DNA from 3 places in the Faecalimonas canis genome. Region 2 is predicted to be linked to each of the others. Evidence: predicted binding sites of a transcription regulator. Region 2 holds the regulator's gene; each other region holds the start of a gene.
What was found. Region 2 encodes Rex, which represses fermentation and respiration genes when NADH is low (regulators of the CRP and FNR family bind a similar motif). Its sites were predicted from a motif close to ATTGTTAANTANTTAACAAT; they were not measured.
Positions count from the first base shown of each region.

Region 1 (7,121 bases), on a different contig from region 2:
ATGTCACATCATATTCATTTAAGTTTTTGAAATTACTTTCATTATATACTTTTACCTGACGTGCATCTAAGTCGGCAACTTCTGCACTCATCCAGAAATTCTGATACTGATATTTTACTTCCATTAATTCCGGCTGAGGATTTCTGTCCGGACTGATTAAACCGTTTTCACAGAAACTGTTATCATTTGGGAAATCTCCCCAATCTCCGCCGTATCCATAGAATTTACCTTTAATTTCATCTGCATATAAATTTGTGTGTGCATTTTCTGTTGCGTAATAATCCCATTTACCTGCGTGTACTTTTGTATGCTCATCTGCATAATCTAACCACAATAATATACTCTTGTCATTTGATGGAATTGCTGGTGTTGTGGAATTTTGAGCCTTTAACTCTTCTGCTGTAAGCGCCTTGCTATAAATTCTTGCTATAGAAATCTGACCATCCACTTTACGTCCGTGTTCACTGTCATATCCTACACCTACAGGACTGCTTCCCGCTGCAATTTTATCTGCTACATTATTTGTTGCAAGTTGTTTACCATCCACATAAATACTAATCTTACCTTTATCATACACGCCGGCTACCTGATGCCACTGGTTTTCCCAATTTTCAGGGAAAGCACAAGAAACGCTCTTCCAGTTATTATCCGCATAGACGAAAAATTCCAAACCGTTTCCTGAACTCTGCGTCTTCAACGCAACCTGTGTATCTCCTTTCGATAAGAATACACTGTTCTGAGATGATGATGCAGGTTTTACAATCGTTTCAAATGTAAATGATTTACCTGTTCCGGATAACGCTGCATTATATTTATCATTTTCTGCCATAATCGTATATCCATTGAATGATTTTCCGCCGTTCATACTTCCTTCTCCGGCATTATCGATCCAGTTTTCTTCTTTACCGACTGCATTTCCTGATACACCTGTTTTATCCGTCACACCGTATTCATAACCTAGTTTATCTAAATCAACTGCTCTAGATTGATCTACCCAGTCCCAAACAAATGCTCCGAGCATATTATCGGCACTTCGGATAGCATCCCAGTATTCTTTCAGGTTACCGATAGAGTTTCCCATTCCATGTGCATATTCACAAAGTACATACGGAATCTTTCCTTCTCCCGCTCTGCTCTGTGTTGTAGGAACATCCGGATACATATTACTTCCCATATCAGTTCCCATTTTATCATTCTGCCCCTCACTATGTACCGGTCTTGTCGGGTCATTATTTTTGAAATACCAAATCATATCTCTAAACATTCCGTTAGAAGTGTTAGGATCTGACGTATATACCATCTCATTACCAATTGACCAAATAACAATTGCAGGATTATTCTTTAAACGTTTATATGCCGTTTCTGTTCTGTCCATAGTCAATTCATAGAACAACGCTTTCGCAGGATTGTTGTGCATTAAATCATGGCTTTCCAAGTTTGTTTCACCAATCATATACAATCCATAAGAGTTACATAACCAGTAAAAATAATCATCATTACTATAATGAGATGTTCTCACTGCGTTTAAGTTATTCTGTTTCATTAACTTAACATCTTCACGCATTGTTTCCTGCGGAACTGCTTTTCCATAAAATGGGTCTGTATCATGACGGTTTGCACCTTTCATTAAAAGACGTTCTCCATTAACCTTAATAGGATCCCATTTCTTTGTTGTCACATTATAGTTTTTGTCTACTTCTGTGCGTGTAAATTCAATTTCTCGGAAACCAAGTTGTGTAGAAACTGTTTCTACCTCTTTTCCACTTTCATCTACAAGTGTTAAAACAAGTGCATACAAATTCGGATTCTCTGCTGACCAAAGTTTTGGATTTGCTACCTTTGTTTTCAATTTTACTGTTTTTGTCTTTGTTGATACAACTTCTTCCACCGGAACAGAAACATTTCCCAAAATATCATTTCCGTTTTTATCCAATGCTTTTGCCTGAATTTTATATCCGCTCTGTGCTGCATCCGAAAGGTTTCTTACGTCCGCTGAAATTTCAAGTGTTGCACTCTTATAAGAAGAATCTAAATCTGTACGAACCGCATAATCTTTAATCTGCATAAGCGGTGCGCTTGTCAAATATACATCACGGAAAATACCGCCGTCATAAATCATATCCTGATCTTCAAACCATGTGCCATCACAGAATTTATGTACTTTAACGGCTAAAATATTTTCGCCTTCCTTTAAATAATCCGTTACGTCAAAGTGATGAGGGCTATAACTGTCCTCACTGTAACCTACTTCTTTACCGTTTACATATACATAATATGCTGATTCAACTCCGGCAAAATTCAAGTACACTCTTCGCCCGTCATTTAACATTTTGTTATCTACCGTAAATGTTTTGCGATAAAGACCTACCGGATTGTAATTAGCCGGAGCATTCGGTGCAAGTACAATAGGATCGTATTTAGCCTGCCATGGCATCAATACGTTTGTATAAATTGAAAAGTCAAAGTCATCCCTCGTCCAACTCTTTGGTAATTCAACTGATTTCCATCCATCTTCAGTTTTTTTCTGATAATCTTTTGTCATGAAACCGTTTTCACCCATGAATTTCTGCGCCTGTTCCTGATTTTGCACAACAGTCAAATCCCATTTTTGATTTTTGCCTGTAAGCAATTGGAAATACTCTGAGTTTTCTCTCGCATTGTAGTCCCAGACCGCACCTGCTGCAGATGCCGAATTTTGATAAGGAATGATACTGACTCCTGCATCTTCCCTGTTAATTCCGAATACATCTTCTGCTTTTACTTTTTTTCCATCAACATCTTTGTAGTCTTTTCCCGTCCATTCTTTGTGTGTAAATTTTGTCTTGTTCACGTCTGCTTTGATTTCTTCCGCCGGTGCTAATGGCTCTTTTGCCCGGACGGTCAATGACCCATATGGGACACTCGTTCCAATCACTGCTGCCGTCAATAGAAGGGTAATAATCCGTTTCTTCTTCATACGTTTTCCTCCTTTTCCATAATTTTACAAATCGCATCTATTTATATTATAAACCGACTTTTTTATGTTTTCAGTATATTTTTTTAGGAAAAAGGTATGATTTTTTAATATTTTCAGTGAGAAAAATAAGACAGGTAAAAAAGGGACGGGGTAAAACTCAATTGGGGACGTAGTATTTCTTAATTTTACTACGTCCCCAATTGAGTTTTATAACACGGAAATGAATTTTCTGAATGCTTTTCTTCCTTCTTCATTGCATTTGTACACACCCGCATCTTCCAGTACGTGTGTAAATACAATTCCAACTTCTTCCTGCAAAATATCCATAATATTTTCTTTTGTTATTTCAGGATATTTTGGAAGGAATGTGTCTACCCATGTTTTATGTTTTTCAATTTTTTCATTTGAACTGATATCTTTTCCTTCAACGATGTAATCGGCAAGGATTTCCATTTCTTCTTTTAATCTTGCCGGAAGAACTGCCAGCCCCATTACCTCAATCAGTCCGATATTTTCTTTTTTAATATTATGCCATTGAGCGTGTGGATGATATACACCGAGCGGATGCTCTTCTGTCGTAATATTGTTTCTAAGTGCCAAATCTAATTCATATGTATCTCCGACTTTTCTTGCAATCGGTGTAATTGTGTTATGTGGCTCTCCGTCTGTTTCCGCATAAATAAATGCGTCTTCATCTGTGTATCCTCTCCACTTATCTAAAATATGTGCACCTAACTCAATTAATCTTGTTTCTTCTTTTCCTCTTAAGCGGATAACTGATAATGGCCAATGTACAATTCCCGCTTCCACATCTTCAAAACCGTCTACTGTAAACGTTTCTTCCATCGGCGCTTTTGCCATCGCAAAAGTATAATTTCCACCTTGGAAATGGTCGTGACTTAAAATAGAACCACCTACAATAGCCAAATCCGCATTAGAACCCAAGAAATAATGAGGGAATAATTTTACAAAATCAAACAATTTGATAAATGTTTGTTTTTCGATTTTCATCGGCGTATGCTGCCCGTTAAATACGATACAGTGTTCGTTGTAATATACATATGGAGAATACTGAAATCCCCATGCACTGTCGTTAACGGTAATCGGCATAATACGGTGATTTTCGCGGGCAGGATGATTTACTCTTCCGGCATATCCTTCATTTTCCACGCAAAGTTGACATTTCGGATAGCTGCTTGCTTTACTGTTTTTCGCCGCTGCGATTGCCTTTGGATCTTTTTCCGGTTTGGAAAGATTAATTGTAATATCAATCTCTCCGTATGGACTGTCTACTTTCCATTTTCTGTCCTTGCATACACGGTAACGACGGATATAATCGCTGTCCTGACTTAATTTATAGTAATAATCTGTAGCTTCCTTCGGAGAAATTTCGTATTTCTTTGCGAAAGTTTCCTGTACCTGTGCCGGACGTGGAACAAGACAGTTCATCATTTTTGTATCAAATAAATCGCGATATACAATACTGTCCTCGATAATTCCTCTTGCACACGCCTCATCTAACAATTCTTTTAAAATTTCTTCCAAATTTAATTCTTCGCCTTCAATGGAAACATCCTCATATTCGTCTTCCTTGAATAATTCCAACAATAAATTTGTTGTATAAATGCGTTCGCACTCAGGTGTTAACCCTGTTTCCACACCATATTCTACCAGTTTTTTAATACTTTTACTTAACATGATTTCCTCCACAATTTCGATTTTATGCCAATACTCCAGCTCCATCTCCGATGTCCACTACATAAAATTCTGCTTTATGTCCTACTTTTTCTTCATATTTCTGACCGATTGTTTCAATAAAATTATCTACCGCATCATTTTTTACAATGCTAACTGTGCAGCCGCCAAATCCGCCTCCGGTAATTCTTGAGCCGATTACTCCTTCTGTTTCCCATGCAAGATTTACTAAAATATCAATTTCTTCACAAGATACTTCATAATCATCTCTCAAAGAAGTGTGTGACGCATTCATTAATTTTCCAAATGTTTCGATTTCATTTGCCTTTAGCGCCTCTACCGCTTTAATTGTTCTCTGGTTTTCATATACGGCGTGTTTTGCACGTTTCTGTCTGATAGGAGATTTGATTGCATCTTTGTGCGCTTCAAATTCTTCTTCAGATAAATCTCCCAATGTTTTAATGTCTACCACTTCCTGCAATTCTTTTAAGGCTGTTTCACATTCATTTCTTCTGTCATTATATGCAGAGTCTACAAGGCTATGTTTTACTTTACTGTTGACGATAACGATTTTGGCATCTTCCAGTACAACCGGTGCATATTCATAATGAAGCGTATTTGTATCCAAGAAAATTGCATTATCTTTTTTTCCCATTGCACTTGCAAACTGATCCATAATGCCACAGTTACATCCATTGAAATTATTTTCTGAATACTGTCCTATTAATGCAATATCCACCATGGAAACATCAAATCCGAATAAATCTTTTAAAACAACTCCTGTCAATACTTCCAAAGAAGCAGATGAAGAAAGTCCTGATCCGTTTGGAATATTTCCATAAATTAAAATATCCATACCGCTTGTTAATTTGTATCCTCTTTTTTCAAATGCCCACATAACTCCCTTTGGATAGTTTGTCCAGCCTGCCGCCTCTGAAGGAACTAAATCATTCAAATTCGATTCAATAATTCCCAGTGAAGAAAAGTTTGCTGAATAAAATCTTAAGATATTATCTGTTCTCTTTCTTACAATCGCATATGTACCTATTGTAAGTGCACATGGGAATACGTGTCCTCCGTTATAGTCTGTATGTTCACCAATTAAGTTTACTCTCCCCGGCGCAAAATATGCTCTCACATCTTCGTCTGTTCCGAATATTTCTTTAAACTGTTCAATTAATTTCGCTTTCACTCTTCTATTCTCCTTTGTCCTTAAATTTATTTCAAAGTATTCCGTGCAAGGTGTAATACACGCTCTGCGTGTATTATACCATAATCTGCACTACTATCAAAGTTTTTCATTTATTTTTCTGTGATAAATTAACTACTATAATGTTTTATTAAAAAACTTCAATTTTCTCCATTGTAAACTTTGTCTATATTTTAACTTTTATTGAAGATTTTATTGTTATATATTACAATAAAGATTATAAATTAAATTCTATTGAGAGGTGATTGTATGAGCAGACTGGAAATTGCTACACCCAACAAAGCACAGGTCGTTGTAGAAGGACTCTATAAAGATTTGGAACGAAGGATTGAGGCAAGTCCTCCGGGATTATGTCCTGTAGATATGGCAAGGGCATTCCTTGAACTTTGTCACGCACAGACTTGTGGAAAGTGTGTGCCATGCCGTGTTGGTCTTTGGCAATTGAAGAATTTACTTACAGATGTATTGAACGGAAATGCAACTTTAGATACACTTGATTTAATGGAGGACAGCGCATTATCAATTATGCAGTCTTCCGACTGTGCGATCGGATATGAAGCAGCACATATGGTATATAAGGCTCTTATCGGCTATCGCGAAGATTTCGAGGAACATATTCGTGAAGGTCGCTGTACCTGTACATATAATCAGCCTGTGCCTTGTGTTTCTCTCTGCCCTGCAAAAGTAGATATTCCTGGATATATCGCTCTTGTCGGAGAAGGCCGATACGAAGATGCCATCCGTTTAATCCGAAAAGATAATCCGTTCCCTACAACCTGCGGTTTCATCTGCGAACATCCTTGCGAAGCACGATGCCGTAGAAATATGGTGGACGATGCCATAAATATTCGTGGATTAAAACGCTTTGCGGCAGATTATGCAGGAAAAGTTCCGCCGCCAAAATGTGCCGAATCCACCGGAAAACGTATTGCCGTTGTGGGCGGAGGTCCGGGCGGACTGAGCAGCGCCTACTATTTACAATTAATGGGACATCAGGTAACCGTATATGAAATGCTTCCAAAACTGGGCGGAATGCTTCGCTACGGTATACCAAACTACCGTCTTCCAAAAGAGCGTTTGGATGATGATATTAATGCAATTTTACAGACCGGAATTGAAGTAAAATACGGATTGCGAATTGGAAAAGACATTACAATCCAAAGTCTTCGTGCCGAATATGATGCCGTATTAATTACAATCGGTGCAAGTACAGATAAAAAACTCGGCATCGAAGGCGAACACGCTGAAGGGGTTCTTTCT
Region 1 is NZ_BAAHSI010000009.1:14,552-21,672, forward strand. It holds gene ACYPXO_RS02985 (glycoside hydrolase family 2 TIM barrel-domain containing protein) at 1-2,956, opposite strand, end outside; gene galT (UDP-glucose--hexose-1-phosphate uridylyltransferase) at 3,164-4,654, opposite strand; gene ACYPXO_RS02995 (galactokinase) at 4,677-5,843, opposite strand; gene ACYPXO_RS03000 (NAD(P)-binding protein) at 6,111-7,121, shown strand, end outside.
Region 1: the regulator Rex is predicted to act here: its motif matches at 6,023-6,042, upstream of ACYPXO_RS03000 (NAD(P)-binding protein).

Region 2 (7,121 bases):
AAAGCAACATGGCTCTTTAATGCAAGGGCAGGCTTTAAATGCACGGCATCTTGGTTCACTTCTTCTGACGGATATAATCCATAAGTAGAAATTCCTGCACGCACAATGTCAAAACGAGCATCTTCCACATCAATAATTGCAGCACTGTTTGCACAATGTTCATATGGGAAAGTTACCCCTCTCTCCTTTAACTTCTCCGTCATGGCTATGAATTGACTAATCTGATTTTCTGTAAATGTTTTATCCATTTCATCTGCCTTGGCAAAATGCGTAAATACACCTTCCATATTTACGTTTGGCAATTTACTTATTCTTGTAATGGCATCAATACTTTCGTCATTTACCGCAAAGCCAAGTCTGGCCATTCCGGTGTCTAATTTAATATGTAAATAGGCAGTTTTTCCTTCTCTTCTTGCCATATAAGAAATTTCTTTTGCCATTTCTTCCGTGTACACATTCATACGAATATCATTATCCAGCATTTCTAAGTACTGGTCAGGAAAAATACATCCCAGCACAAGTATCGGCTTTTTGATCCCCTCCGTACGAAGAACAACCGCTTCATCGAGTGTGGCAACTGCAAATCCCCAAATATAATCATATTTTTCCAGCACCTCCGCAACCTGAACTGCACCATGACCATATCCATCGCTTTTGATAACCGCCATAATTTTCGTATCACCGTTGACCCTCTGTTTCATTTGTTCCATATTATATGTCACTGCATCTAAATCGATTTTGGCATATACTCTACTGTAAGTTTTCATCTTGTATGCTCCTTCTCAAGTTTTTTCATTACACGACCGATTGCATCAAGCAAATCATTTGCCAATACACTGTAACTTCCTTTTTCTTTTTGCACATAATCTCCGCACAATCCGTGTACATAAACAGCAGTTTCACAAGCGCCCCTGCAAGTCATCTTCTGTGCAAGAAATCCCGCCGCTATACCTGCAAGAACATCTCCTGCTCCTGCTTTTGCCATAGATTGATTTCCTGTTGTATTTATATAAATATCTTCCTCATCATTTGCTACAAATGTCCTCGCATCCTTCATTGCACAGACAACAGGATATTCGCGGACAAAATCTTTTATCGCCTCAATTCTGTTTTCCTGTATCTCCTTTATCGTACATTGAAGCAACCTGGCCATTTCCTTTAAATGAGGAGTTAGTATGACTTGTTTTTTATGTTCCAAAAGCGATAAATCTTCAGATAAAATATTTAATCCATCCCCGTCAATTACACACGGAACTTTTGCATACTGCATTGCATATGTAAATATTTTTTCTGACAAATCACTTTTCCCAAGTCCTGAGCCGACCAAAAGTACATCTCCCCAATCAAACAATTCTTTTAGACGGTTTTTGTCAAATGTTTCATATGTAGAAAGAATTGCTTCGGGAAGTAACTGTTGCAAAATCACACGGTTATCCTCATGGGTATAAATTTGTACAAGCCCTGCGCCTGCTAAATAGGCGGCCTTTGCATTCAAATAAGCAGCGCCTGCCATTCCCTTACTTCCCGCTATGATAAGTACCTTTCCGAATGTTCCTTTATTTCCGTTTAGGTTTCTCTGTGGCATCGGAACATCTTTATCATCTCGATCATATGTATATAGTTTCTGTCCGCTCGGAAGTGCATCCGGCGAAATTCCAATATCCGCAACATATGTTTTTCCAATATACCGACGTCCCTCTCCAAGCAACATTCCAACTTTTTCAAAAGCAAAACAGACCGTCAAATCCGCACTAAAAGCACATCCTTTTATTTCACCTGTTGTATCACATACTCCTGTAGGTATATCTACTGCCACTTTTGTACCCTTCATTTCATTTAACTGTTCAATAATCTCTCTATATTTTCCTGAAACTTCTCTTTTTAACCCAATTCCCAAAAGAGCATCTATAATAACACTATATTCTTTTTTCACTAATGTGTTTCTGATAGATATGCCATAATTTTCAGCTATCATGTACTGCCGTTTGTTTTCTTCGCTGGCAGTTTCTCTATTACCCATGTAGCATACTTCTACACGAACCCCTTTCAGATGTAAAAGCCGTGCAATGACAAGACCGTCACCGCCGTTATTTCCCGAACCGCATACAATCAGCGTATCCGAACAGTCTATCTTTTCCTTTTCCAATATCTCTACAACTTTAAGTGCCGCTCTTTCCATCAAAACACAAGATGGAACTTTCATCTGTTCAATCGTATATTTATCTGCGTACTGCATCTCTTCGCCCGTTAGTACATATCTCACATCATACACCTCCATTTTCCATTCAGAAGAAAACAACGCATAGGAAAAGGCGGATTCCCACATCTTCTCTATACGTTGTTTCAATTCTATTCTGTATGTTCTTTGTTATAACGGCTGAGATTATAAGATAAACGCATAAGACTTTCGGACAAATGTACATTTTCTACAATAACATTTTCCGGTAAATCTAAATCTGTATGTGCAAAATTCCAAATAGCACGTACACCGTTATCTACTAAAAGTTTCGCCACTTCAACCGCTTTTGCCTTCGGGATTGTGAGAACGGCTATATCAATATTATGTTCATTGATAAAATCTTTCAATTCGTCCATCATACGAATCGGCACACCACGTATAGATACACCTGAAAGTCTTGGGTTCACATCAAAAATGCCTTTGAAAATAAATCCTCTTCTCTCAAAAGATGTATAATTTGCCAGCGCCTGTCCTAAATTACCCGCACCGATAATAATCATATTATGGTCTATATCCAATCCTAAAATCTTACCGATTTCTGTATATAAATATTTTACGTTATAGCCGTATCCCTGCTGTCCGAATCCGCCAAAATTATTCAAATCCTGACGTATCTGAGAAGCAGTCACCTGCATTCTTTTGCTTAATTCATTTGAAGAAATACGCTCTACATTGTCTTCCAGTAACTCTCCTAAGTATCTGTAGTATCTAGGCAATCTTCGGATTACTGCCTGAGAAATCTCTCTTTCTTCCATCCATTTCACCTTCCAATCTATTCTACGCAATATTATATAGAATAGTTCCCGTAAAGTCAATTTTTTAGTTGTATTTTGCACTATTTGAGTATAATATAAAAGATATGAGTTATTTTGGGAGGATTTATTATGATTTTAGCATGTCATAATCTTAATAAAGCATTTGGAGAACAAATCATCGTTAAAGATGGTTCTTTTCATATAGAAGAACATGAAAAAGCAGCCTTAATCGGATTAAACGGGGCAGGCAAATCGACTATTTTGAAAATGATTATGGGAGAATTGCCTTTGGACAGCGGAGAGGTTATTCTTGCAAAAGGGAAAACAATCGGTTATCTTTCCCAACATCAGAAATTAGAAAGTGGGAATACCATTTACGAGGAAGTAAAGACGGCTAAATCCGATATTATCGCCTTAGAAAATCAAATTCGTTCTATCGAATTGGAATTAAAACACCTTAAGGGAGAAGAACTGGAGAAACGTCTACAGACATACCATCATCTTACCGCTTCTTATGAACGAGCTAATGGATATGCCTATGAAAGCGAAATAACAGGTGTTTTAAAAGGACTTGGTTTTTCTGAAGAAGATTTTGGAAAATCCGTAGATACACTTTCGGGAGGTCAGAAAACAAGGGTTTCTTTAGGTAAACTTCTTCTTACAAAACCCGACATTCTTCTTCTCGATGAACCGACAAACCATTTGGACTTAAATTCAATTGCATGGCTTGAAACGTATCTTTCCAACTATCAGGGGGCAGTGCTTATCGTATCCCATGACCGTTATTTTTTAAATCGTGTCGTGACAAAAGTTATTGAAGTGGAGCAAGGCAATATTATGATGTTTTTAGGCAACTATACTTCATTTGCCCAAAAGAAGAAACTTGTCCGTGAAGCAAAATTAAAAGAATATATGAAGCAGCAACAAGAAATCAAACATCAAGAAGCAGTTATTGAAAAACTTCGTTCTTTTAACCGTGAAAAATCCATTCGCCGTGCAGAAAGCCGAGAAAAAATGTTGGACAAGATGACACTGGTAGAAAAACCTATGGAGGCGACATCTGAATTTCACATTTCTCTTGAACCCTCCTGCGTAAGCGGAAATGATGTGCTGACTGTTGAACATTTAAGCAAGTCTTTTGGAGCGTTAAAATTATTTCAGGATATTAGTTTTGAAATCAAACGTGGCGAACACGTTGCCGTTATCGGTGACAACGGAACAGGAAAAACAACTCTTTTAAAAATTCTAAATGAGGTACAGCCTGCAGATAGCGGCGTATTTACCTTAGGAACAAATGTACATATCGGATATTACGATCAGGAACACCATGTGCTACATATGGAAAAAACAATTTTTGATGAAATTTCAGACGATTATCCGACTTTGACAAATACACAGATACGAAATACTCTTGCCGCTTTTCTTTTCACAGGCGATGATGTATATAAACAGATTAAAGATTTAAGTGGTGGCGAACGCGGTCGTGTTTCTCTGGCAAAATTAATGCTTTCTGAAGCAAACTTTTTAATCTTGGATGAACCGACAAACCATTTGGATATTACGTCAAAAGAAATTTTGGAAAAAGCATTAAATGATTATAGTGGAACAATTTTATATGTATCTCACGACCGATATTTTATCAATCAGACAGCAACACGTATTCTTGACTTAGTCAATCATACCTTTGTTAATTATATCGGAAACTATGATTATTATTTGGAGAAAAAGGAAGAATTAACTGCCGCTTACACAAATGCAAATGAAGCCCTCTCTTCCGCTTCTATCCAAACTGAATCAGAAACAAAATTGGATTGGAAAGCACAAAAAGAACAACAGGCAAAAGAACGTAAACGACAAAACGATTTGCGAAAAACAGAAGAACGAATTTCCGCTCTGGAGGAACGTGACGGTGAAATTGACGAACTAATGACACAGGAAGACATTTATACCAATTCTGTAAAATGCCGTGAACTTTCCGAAGAAAAAGCAAACATTATGCAGGAACTGGAACTTCTGTATGAACAGTGGGAGGAACTGGCGGAATAATAAAAGGCAAACCTTATCGTTTTAAGGTTTGCCTTTTATTATTATAGTAACTCGGCAATCGCCTGAATAAATTCTTCACTGTTTAATACAGTTGGATTTGGAATAGATGTGATTAACGCCAAATCTTTCGTCATCTTACCGCTCTCAATCGTATCAAGAGTTGCCTTTTCCAATCTATCCGCAAACTTCATCAGTTCATTATTGCCGTCCAGTTCACCACGTTTACGTAACGCTCCTGTCCATGCAAAAATAGTTGCCACAGAATTTGTCGATGTTTCCTCCCCTTTTAAGTGCTTATAGTAATGTCTTTGCACTGTACCATGAGCCGCCTCATATTCATAATAACCTTCAGGAGAAACTAAAACAGAAGTCATCATTGCCAAAGAACCGAACGCAGAAGAAACCATATCACTCATTACATCTCCGTCATAATTTTTGCAGGCCCAGATAAATCCGCCTTCTGCCTTCATCACTCTCGCTACTGCATCGTCAATCAATGTATAAAAATATTCTATACCACTCTCTTTAAATTTCGCATCATATTCTTTCTCATAAATTTCTTGGAAAACATCTTTAAATGTATGATCGTATTTTTTTGAAATAGTATCTTTTGTTGCAAACCATAAATCCTGTTTTGTTTCCAACGCATAGTTAAAACAACTTCTCGCAAAACTTTCAATAGATTCATTTGTATTATGCATACCTTGTGCGATTCCTGCTCCGTTAAACTGATGAACAAGTTCTCTCTTTTCCGTGCCATCCTCTGACGTATAAACTAATTCTACTTTTCCCGGTCTGTCAATAATCATTTCTGTATTTTTATATACATCTCCGTATGCGTGTCTTGCCAGCGTAATTGGTTTTTTCCAATTTTTCACGCATGGTTCAATTCCTTTTACAACAATTGGTGCACGGAAAACCGTTCCATCCAGCATAGCACGAATTGTTCCGTTAGGACTTTTCCACATTTCTTTTAAATTATATTCTGTCATACGGGCAGCGTTTGGTGTAATGGTAGCACATTTAACAGCAACACCATATTTCTTTGTCGCATTTGCGGAATCAACAGTAACCTGATCATCTGTAGCATTACGATTTTCTAACCCTAGATCGTAATACTCTGTTTTTAAATCAATATACGGAATTAACAAAGTATCCTTAATCATTTTCCAAAGAATACGTGTCATTTCATCTCCATCCATCTCGACAAGTGGGGTTGTCATTTTAATTTTTTCCATTTTAGTGTCCTCCTTTTATTTAAAACCATGTTTTTCTAAATTTTGTAATACACATTGCATATGTTCGGTTATCAATTGTCCCGCAAGATCTTTATCTTTCTGTTTAATCGCCTCCAAAATGGCCTTATGTTCTTCTACCGACTGTTCAAGACGCCCTTCTGTTTTTACTGAATATACTCTTGCAAACTGAACGTAATTATATAAGTCAGATAAAATATGTTTTAAAATTTTACTGCCACAGGATTCATATAAAATACGGTGAAATTTTCCATCTAATATTGCCATTTTGTCAGTTCCTGACTTTTTCAGATGAAACTCCGACAGAAGAATAATTTCTTCTAATTCATTCATTTCCTCCTGTGTAATATTATCAATTACCCATTCCGTACATAAATTTTCTAACAGGGAGCGGATAATGAAAATATCATGTATATCTTCTTTACTGATTCCCGTCACATAAGTTCCTTTATTCCGAATTGTTTTCACAAGTCCTTCCAATTCTAATTTTTTAAATGCTTCACGGACCGGAGTTCTACTAACCCCTAATTCCTTTCCGATTGTCATCTCCCTTAACTCATCGTTTTCCTCATAAACACCGGATAAAATATCATCACGCAATTTGTGAAATACTTTTTCACTTAAAGAAAATCCTCTATCCTTTTCCATTTACTTTCCTCTCTACGATTACATTTTGTATAATTGTATACAATTATACAGTTTTTGTCAAGAAAAAAACCTCCCTACCACATTTGTGATAAGGAGATTCTCTTTAGTAAAGTCTACCGCATTCATATTTCATTTTCATTCGGATAAAATGTAAAATATCCTGATACCGCATTTCCA
Region 2 is NZ_BAAHSI010000036.1:99,597-106,717, forward strand. It holds gene alr (alanine racemase) at 1-767, opposite strand, end outside; gene ACYPXO_RS10325 (NAD(P)H-hydrate dehydratase) at 764-2,263, opposite strand; gene ACYPXO_RS10330 (redox-sensing transcriptional repressor Rex) at 2,350-2,994, opposite strand; gene abc-f (ribosomal protection-like ABC-F family protein) at 3,124-5,040, shown strand; gene ACYPXO_RS10340 (NADP-dependent isocitrate dehydrogenase) at 5,082-6,278, opposite strand; gene ACYPXO_RS10345 (GntR family transcriptional regulator) at 6,294-6,944, opposite strand; gene ACYPXO_RS10350 (DUF1653 domain-containing protein) at 7,048-7,121, opposite strand, start outside.

Region 3 (7,121 bases), on a different contig from region 2:
CCAATTTCTTTTCCGGATTTATCTTTTCCAACTGCAACTTCACTGAGATAGCAACCTTTAATTTTATTCTCTTCTAAAATTTTATCTGCCTCTTTTGTATCAAATGTTTTGTCCGCTTCAAATTCTTCAGCATCAGGCATAACCGATTTATATGCCTCCTGTTTCGCTTTCTCTTTTGATGCCTGTATCGGCTCTTTTGTTATTTCATACACACCGCCAAGCAGCAAACCGGAAACAAGGGTAATCGCTGTTAAAATCAGTGCATTTTTCACAATTTTATTCATTATTTTTCCCCTCCTTTTCCGAAAGGTTTTGGAATTGTTATCTTTTCAATCAACGGAACTAAAAGATTACTAATAATAATTGCGTATGAAACACCTTCCGCCGAACCGGAGAACAGACGAATTGTTCCTGTAAGAATACCCAGACAGATACCATATAAAATCTGTCCCTTCTTTGTAATTGGAGCAGTCACATAATCTGTAGCCATAAACCATGCTCCGAGCATTAGTCCGCCTCCGCAAAGATGTGCCGCAATGTAATTCACATCAAATCCGTGTCCGCTGAATAAGAGAAGGAATATAATAAACGTTACGATATATGTAAGCGGAATACGAATTTGAATAACTCCAATAACAAGAAGGAAAATTGCTCCGATTAAAATAGCAATCACGGATGTTTCTCCGATTGTTCCTGCAATATTTCCGACAAACATATCCATAAGTTTTACATCTTCTCCTGCTTTTAACGCTGCCAAAGGGGTTGGACTTGTCACTGCATCGTTATAAACAAACGTTGTCATTCTTCCCGTAAAGGAAATCAAAAGAAAGCATCTCGCCGCCAATGCAGGATTCATAAAGTTCTGACCTAATCCGCCAAAAAGTTGTTTTACAATTAAAATAGCAAAAACACTTCCAAGAACACACATCCACCACGGCGCTGTAGGCGGAAGATTTAACGCCAATAACAATCCGGTCACTGCCGAACTAAAATCACAAATCGTTACTTTTTTATGCATAAATTTCTGATAAAGATATTCCGTTAGAACTGCTGAGCCTACCGTAATCAGTATAACCCCCAACGCCTGCACTCCAAAGTTATATATTCCGAAGGCCGTAGCCGGTAATAATGCCAGCACTACGCATAACATAATATTTGCAGTTGTTGTTTTTGAACGTATATGTGGTGAAGACGATACATTAAATTGTTCACTCACTTTTCGTCACCTCTTCCTTTATTTTTTTCTATTTGCCAACGCAATTTTTCTCATTGTTCCAATAGACTGTTTCAACTGTCTTTTTGCAGGACAGACATAACTGCACGAGCCACATTCTATACACTCAAGTCCCTCCATTTTCTTAAAGGCTTCTTCATCATGTCTTTCCGCCAAATCCGCAAGTCTTGATGGAATAATACGACTCGGACAAACTTCCACGCACCGTCCACAATTAATGCAGGCTGTAGGTTCATTTGCCCTCACCTCATCTTTCGTAAAGGCAAGGATGGATGAAGACGTCTTTGTAATCGGAGTGTCTGTTGTAAACATGGCAAATCCCATCATAGGACCACCTGAAATGATTTTCTCAGGCGGGGTTTTAAATCCGCCTCCCGCTTCAATCACTTCCTGATGATTTGTTCCAAATAATACTTTGAAGTTTCCCGGCTCATTTACCGCATCACCGCTTAACGTCACAATTCTTTCCGTTACTGCCTTTCCTTCGACTACCGCTGTGTGAATGGCAATCATTGTTTCCACATTATCTACAACACATCCCGCATCTGCCGGCAGCATAGAAGAATTAATTGCTCTTCCTGTCGTAGCAAAAATCAACTGTCGCTCTGCTCCCTGAGGATATTTTGTTTTTAATGCCTTCACTTCCATTCTCGGCTCTTTTTCCGTCAATTTTCTTAATTTTTCAATACAATCCGGTTTGTTATCCTCTACACCAAAAATTCCTTTTGCCTGTGGGAAAATGTTTAATACAACTCTCATCCCACTAATCAGTTCTTCAGGATTTTCCAGCATTCTTCTGTAATCCGCTGTAATATATGGCTCACATTCCGCACAGTTTGCTATAACATAATCAATTCTTTCCGGTTCTTTTGGAGATAATTTAACATGGGTAGGAAATCCTGCGCCTCCCATTCCTACAATCCCTGCTTCTTTAATCCGCTCAATAATTTCTTCCTTTGACATCTCATCAAGAGGTTTTATTGGAGGATAAACAATTTCTTCATACTGAAAATCATTTTCTACAATAATAGAATCCACCTTCGCTCCCGAAGGATTAATTCGTTTTTGAATTCCTTTCACCTCTCCTGATACAGATGCAAATATCGAAGCTGAAACAAATCCTCCCGCTTCCGCTATCTTCTGACCTTTTAAAACTTTGTCACCCACGTTCACAATAGGTTTCGCCGGTGCACCAATATGTTGTGAAAGTGGATAAACCAATTCTTCTTTTGGAAGTACGCTGACAATCGATTTATCTTTTGCCAACCGCTTTCCATCGTTGGGGTGAATGCCTCCTTTAAATGTTAAAAGTTTCATTTTATCTCTTCCTTTCATCTGTTTTCAATCCTTATGTATATCATACAAGAACTTTTTATATAATTCTAGTAACTTGTTACAAATGATTGTATATTTTAATATACATCTTGATGAATTTTTAACATATTTTTTTACATAAAAAATAGAGACTTGCGTCCCTATTTTTTCTACTTCTCTACTACAGTCAAATCTTATTCTTCAACAGCCTCTTCTACTTCTTCTGCTGCTTCTTCTGTTTCAAGAACTTTCATACTTAAACTGATTTTTTTATCTGCTACGTTAAGGTCAACAATTTTTGCTGTAATTTCCTGTCCCACACTTAAAACGTCTGCTGGTTTTTCTACGTGTGCTTTAGAAATCTGAGAAACGTGAAGTAATGCATCTACACCAGGTGCCAGTTCAACGAATGCTCCAAAGTCTGTCATTCTTGCTACTTTACCTGTAACTTCTGTTCCTACAGCATATTTTTCTTCTGCGTTTGCCCATGGATTTGTTTCTGGGAATTTTAAACTTAACGCAACTTTTGTATCGTTGATGTCTTTTACAAGAACTTTAATTGTTTCTCCTACTCGGAATACTTTCTTTGGATTTTCAACTCTTCCCCAAGACATTTCAGAGATGTGTAATAATCCGTCTACTCCACCCAAGTCGATAAACGCACCAAAATCTGTTACATTTTTAACAGTTCCTTCGATGACATCTCCTACTTTAAGGTTAGCAAATAACTCTTCCTGTAATTTTGCTTTCTCTGCAACTAAGAGTTGTCTTCTGTCACCGATTACACGGTTTCTTCTTGGATTAAATTCGCTGATAACAAATTCAATTTCCTGTCCCTGATATTTGCTTAAATCTTTTTCGTATGTATCAGATACTAAACTTGCAGGAATAAATACTCTTGCTTCATCAACAACAACACTTAATCCACCACCTAAAATCTGGTTTACTGTTGCTTTTAATACTTCTTTGTTTTCAAAAGCTTCTTTTAATCTTTCATTTCCTTTTTCTGCTGCTAATCTCTTATATGTTAACAACACCTGACCTTCTCCGTCATTCACTTTCAATACTTTAACAGTCATTGTATCGCCTACTGATACTAAAGTTGTTAAATCAACGTTTGGCTCGTTTGTGTATTCGCTTCTTGTAATAATACCGTCTGCTTTGTACCCTATATTCAAGATGATTTCATCTGGCTTTACATCGATTACAGTACCATCTACGACCTCTCCATTTCGTATTGTTTTTAAAGACTCTTCTAACATTTGTTCAAAAGTTAATTCTGACATTATTTTGAACCTCCTCAATTATATTATTAGGCGTTGACGCCCCTGCTGTAATACCTACCGTTTTTGCCGACCCTAATTGATTCAAATCCAAATCGTCAAGTGTCTGAATATAGTACGTATTGTTGCATACCTTATCACATATTTCAAATAATTTTTGGGTATTAGAACTATGCTTATCACCGATAACTATCATAGCATCTACGCCCTCTGCAATGCTTCTTGCCTCAGTCTGACGTTCAGTAGTTGCATTACAAATCGTATTTAAAACACTTATATCATAACGCTTTTTAGAAATAATTTCAACTAATTCTTCAAATTTCTTGTAATTAAATGTCGTTTGTGATACAATGCACACCTTCTTCGATTTATCAGGCTCAAAATTGTTCACATCTTCCATTGTCTGAATAACTGTCACAGGAGATAAAGACCATCCTTTAATTCCTTCCACTTCAGGATGTTCATTGTTTCCGATAATGACAATCTGACTCCCAGTTTCACTTTCTTTTTTCACAATATTATGAATTTTCTTTACGAACGGGCAGGTTGCATCCACACAGGTAATATTCCTCTCTGCCAGTTTGTCATAAATTCTTTTCGGCACACCGTGAGAACGTATAATCACCACTCCACTCTCCAGATTTTCCAATTCCTCTTCTGTCCGAATAACTTTTACTCCTCTTTTTTTCATGTCCTTAACGACCTCTTCATTATGTATAATAGGCCCATAGGTGTAAATCTGCTTATCCTTTTCTTTTTCAACCTGCTCATAAACTGTTTTCACAGCCCTTTTTACTCCAAAACAAAATCCGGCTGTTTTTGCTACTTTTACTTCCATTCTCTCACCTTTATTCACAATGTTTCAAAATTTCCGCAACAACTTCATCAATAGTCATTTCCGAAGAGTCTATATAGACCGCATCTTCTGCCTGTTTTAACGGTGCTACATCTCTATTCATATCACGGTAATCTCTATCTTCAATATCTTTTGCAATTTCTTCAAGTACACAAGGTACTCCTTTTTCCTTCAGTTCCAAAAATCTTCTCTTTGCTCTTGTATCCACGCTTGCCGTTAAGTAAATCTTTGTTTCTGCCTGTGGGAGCACATTTGTTCCAATATCTCTTCCGTCCATAACGACATTTTCTTTTACAGCCAACTCTCTCTGCAATTCCAACAACTGCATCCTAACCTCTTTTATTGCAGAACTGACAGACGCCATTTTCCCCACTTCTTCTTCACGAAGTTTTGAAGTAATATTTTCTCCATTCAAATATACTTGTTGTACGCCATCCTCATATCCTAATGTAACTACCGCTTCTTTACACATCTGTCCTATTTTTTCCGTTTCATCCGCAGACACGCCATTTTCCAAGAAATATACTGCCATTCCTCTGTATAACGCACCTGTATCCACATAAATATACCCTAATTCTTTTGCTACTTTCTTCGCTATCGTACTTTTTCCCGCTCCTGCAGGACCGTCAATTGCTATATTATATCCCATCTTTTTTCTCCTTTTTTACCAAATATTACTACCTGCCATATACGCCGTGGACCACGCAATCTGTAAATTAAAACCGCCTGTCAAAGCATCCAAATCAAGCACTTCCCCCACAAAATATAAATGAGGAACAAGTTTTGATTCCATTGTCGCCGGATTTATCTCTTTCGTTTTCACTCCACCCTGCGTAATAATTGCCTCTCTAAAAGACCTTGTTCCATTAATAGTCAGTGTAAAATGTTTAATCAGGTGAACAAAATCCATACGCTCTTCCTTTGAAATCTCATTTACTTTCTTTTCCGGTTCAATTCCACTCAGCATAACCATAATCGGTATCAATTTTGCCGGAAACAATTTTGTTATTGCATTTCTGAACTGTTTGTTTTTATTCTCTTCAAAATCTCTCAACACTCTCTGGTTTAACTGTTCCTCAGATAATGCCGGTTTCAAATCTATGACAAGTTTCATCTCTCTGTCACGCAATTTTTTCGTAATATAACTGCTGGCTGTCAGCATAAGAGGTCCGCTGACTCCATAGTGGGTAAATAACATTTCTCCAAAATCATGGTAAATTTCTTTCTTCCCGTCATAAATTGTCGCTTCCACATTTCTAAGCGAAAGCCCCTGTAATTCCCTGACATAGTCTTCTTCTATCTCCAATGGTACTAGCGCCGGATAAACTTCCGTAACCGTATGCCCAACACTATCCGCCATATGATAACCATCTCCTGTAGAGCCTGTAGGCTGATAAGAACAGCCACCTGTCGCCACAATACAATCGTCTGCAACAATCTTCTCACCATTTGAAAGCACTATTCTTTGAAATCCGTCAGCATTCCCCTCAATAGACTTCACCTTCGTATTTAAATAAACTTTTACGCCGAGTCTTTTCATTTCTGCAGCCAAACCATTTATAACGTCTGATGAATGGTCTGACAGAGGAAACACCCTGTTTCCACGCTCTATTTTTGTTCTTACTCCAATTTCTTCAAAAAAAGAAACAACATCCTCATTTGTATATCCATAAAAACTACTATATAAAAACTTTGGATTGGATACAACTGATTGAAACAGCGTTTCCATATCTCCCGCATTTGTAATATTGCACCGTCCCTTTCCGGTAATGAAAAGTTTCCTACCAAGTTTTTCATTCTTTTCAAACAGATGTACTTCATTTCCATTCCGTGCCGCAAAAATGGAGGCAAACATTCCGGCTGCACCGCCACCTATTATAACTACCTTACTCATCTATTCGTCCTCTTTTCTTTCCACTGTTTTCAGTGACATTTTATCATTTACCGGATTTAATTCATCACTGCTATACACCTGATATTCATCCCATATCTCTTCCAAAGTTCCCAATGTAGAAATGACTTCTGTCTGTTTCTTCATGCATAATGCAACGACAAGTGCATTTACTACACTTAAAGGAGCAACAAGCGAATCCACAATGGACGCCATATCGCTTCTTGCAATAAGATTGCATGATGAATATAAATTCATCGGAGAATGTACACTGTCCGTAAGCGTGATTACTTTCGCCTTTCGGTTGCTCGCAAATTCTAATGCTTTTAAGGTCCGCATTGAGTAACGCGGAAAACTAATTCCGATAATAACATCATCTTCACTTATACGAATTAACTGCTCAAAAATTTCACTTGCGCTATTTGTATTAACTAAAGTTACATTGTCAAAAATCAAATTCAGATAAAATCCAAGAAAACTCGCCAACGGTGCACAACTTCTAATTCCTACTATATATATACGTTTTGCGTGAAGCATCGTTTC
Region 3 is NZ_BAAHSI010000002.1:9,582-16,702, reverse strand. It holds gene ACYPXO_RS00080 (RnfABCDGE type electron transport complex subunit G) at 1-284, opposite strand, end outside; gene ACYPXO_RS00075 (RnfABCDGE type electron transport complex subunit D) at 284-1,216, opposite strand; gene rsxC (electron transport complex subunit RsxC) at 1,235-2,551, opposite strand; gene rpsA (30S ribosomal protein S1) at 2,743-3,834, opposite strand; gene ispH (4-hydroxy-3-methylbut-2-enyl diphosphate reductase) at 3,815-4,669, opposite strand; gene cmk ((d)CMP kinase) at 4,680-5,336, opposite strand; gene ACYPXO_RS00050 (BaiN/RdsA family NAD(P)/FAD-dependent oxidoreductase) at 5,352-6,581, opposite strand; gene ACYPXO_RS00045 (MurR/RpiR family transcriptional regulator) at 6,582-7,121, opposite strand, start outside.
Region 3: the regulator Rex is predicted to act here: its motif matches at 2,658-2,677, upstream of rsxC (electron transport complex subunit RsxC).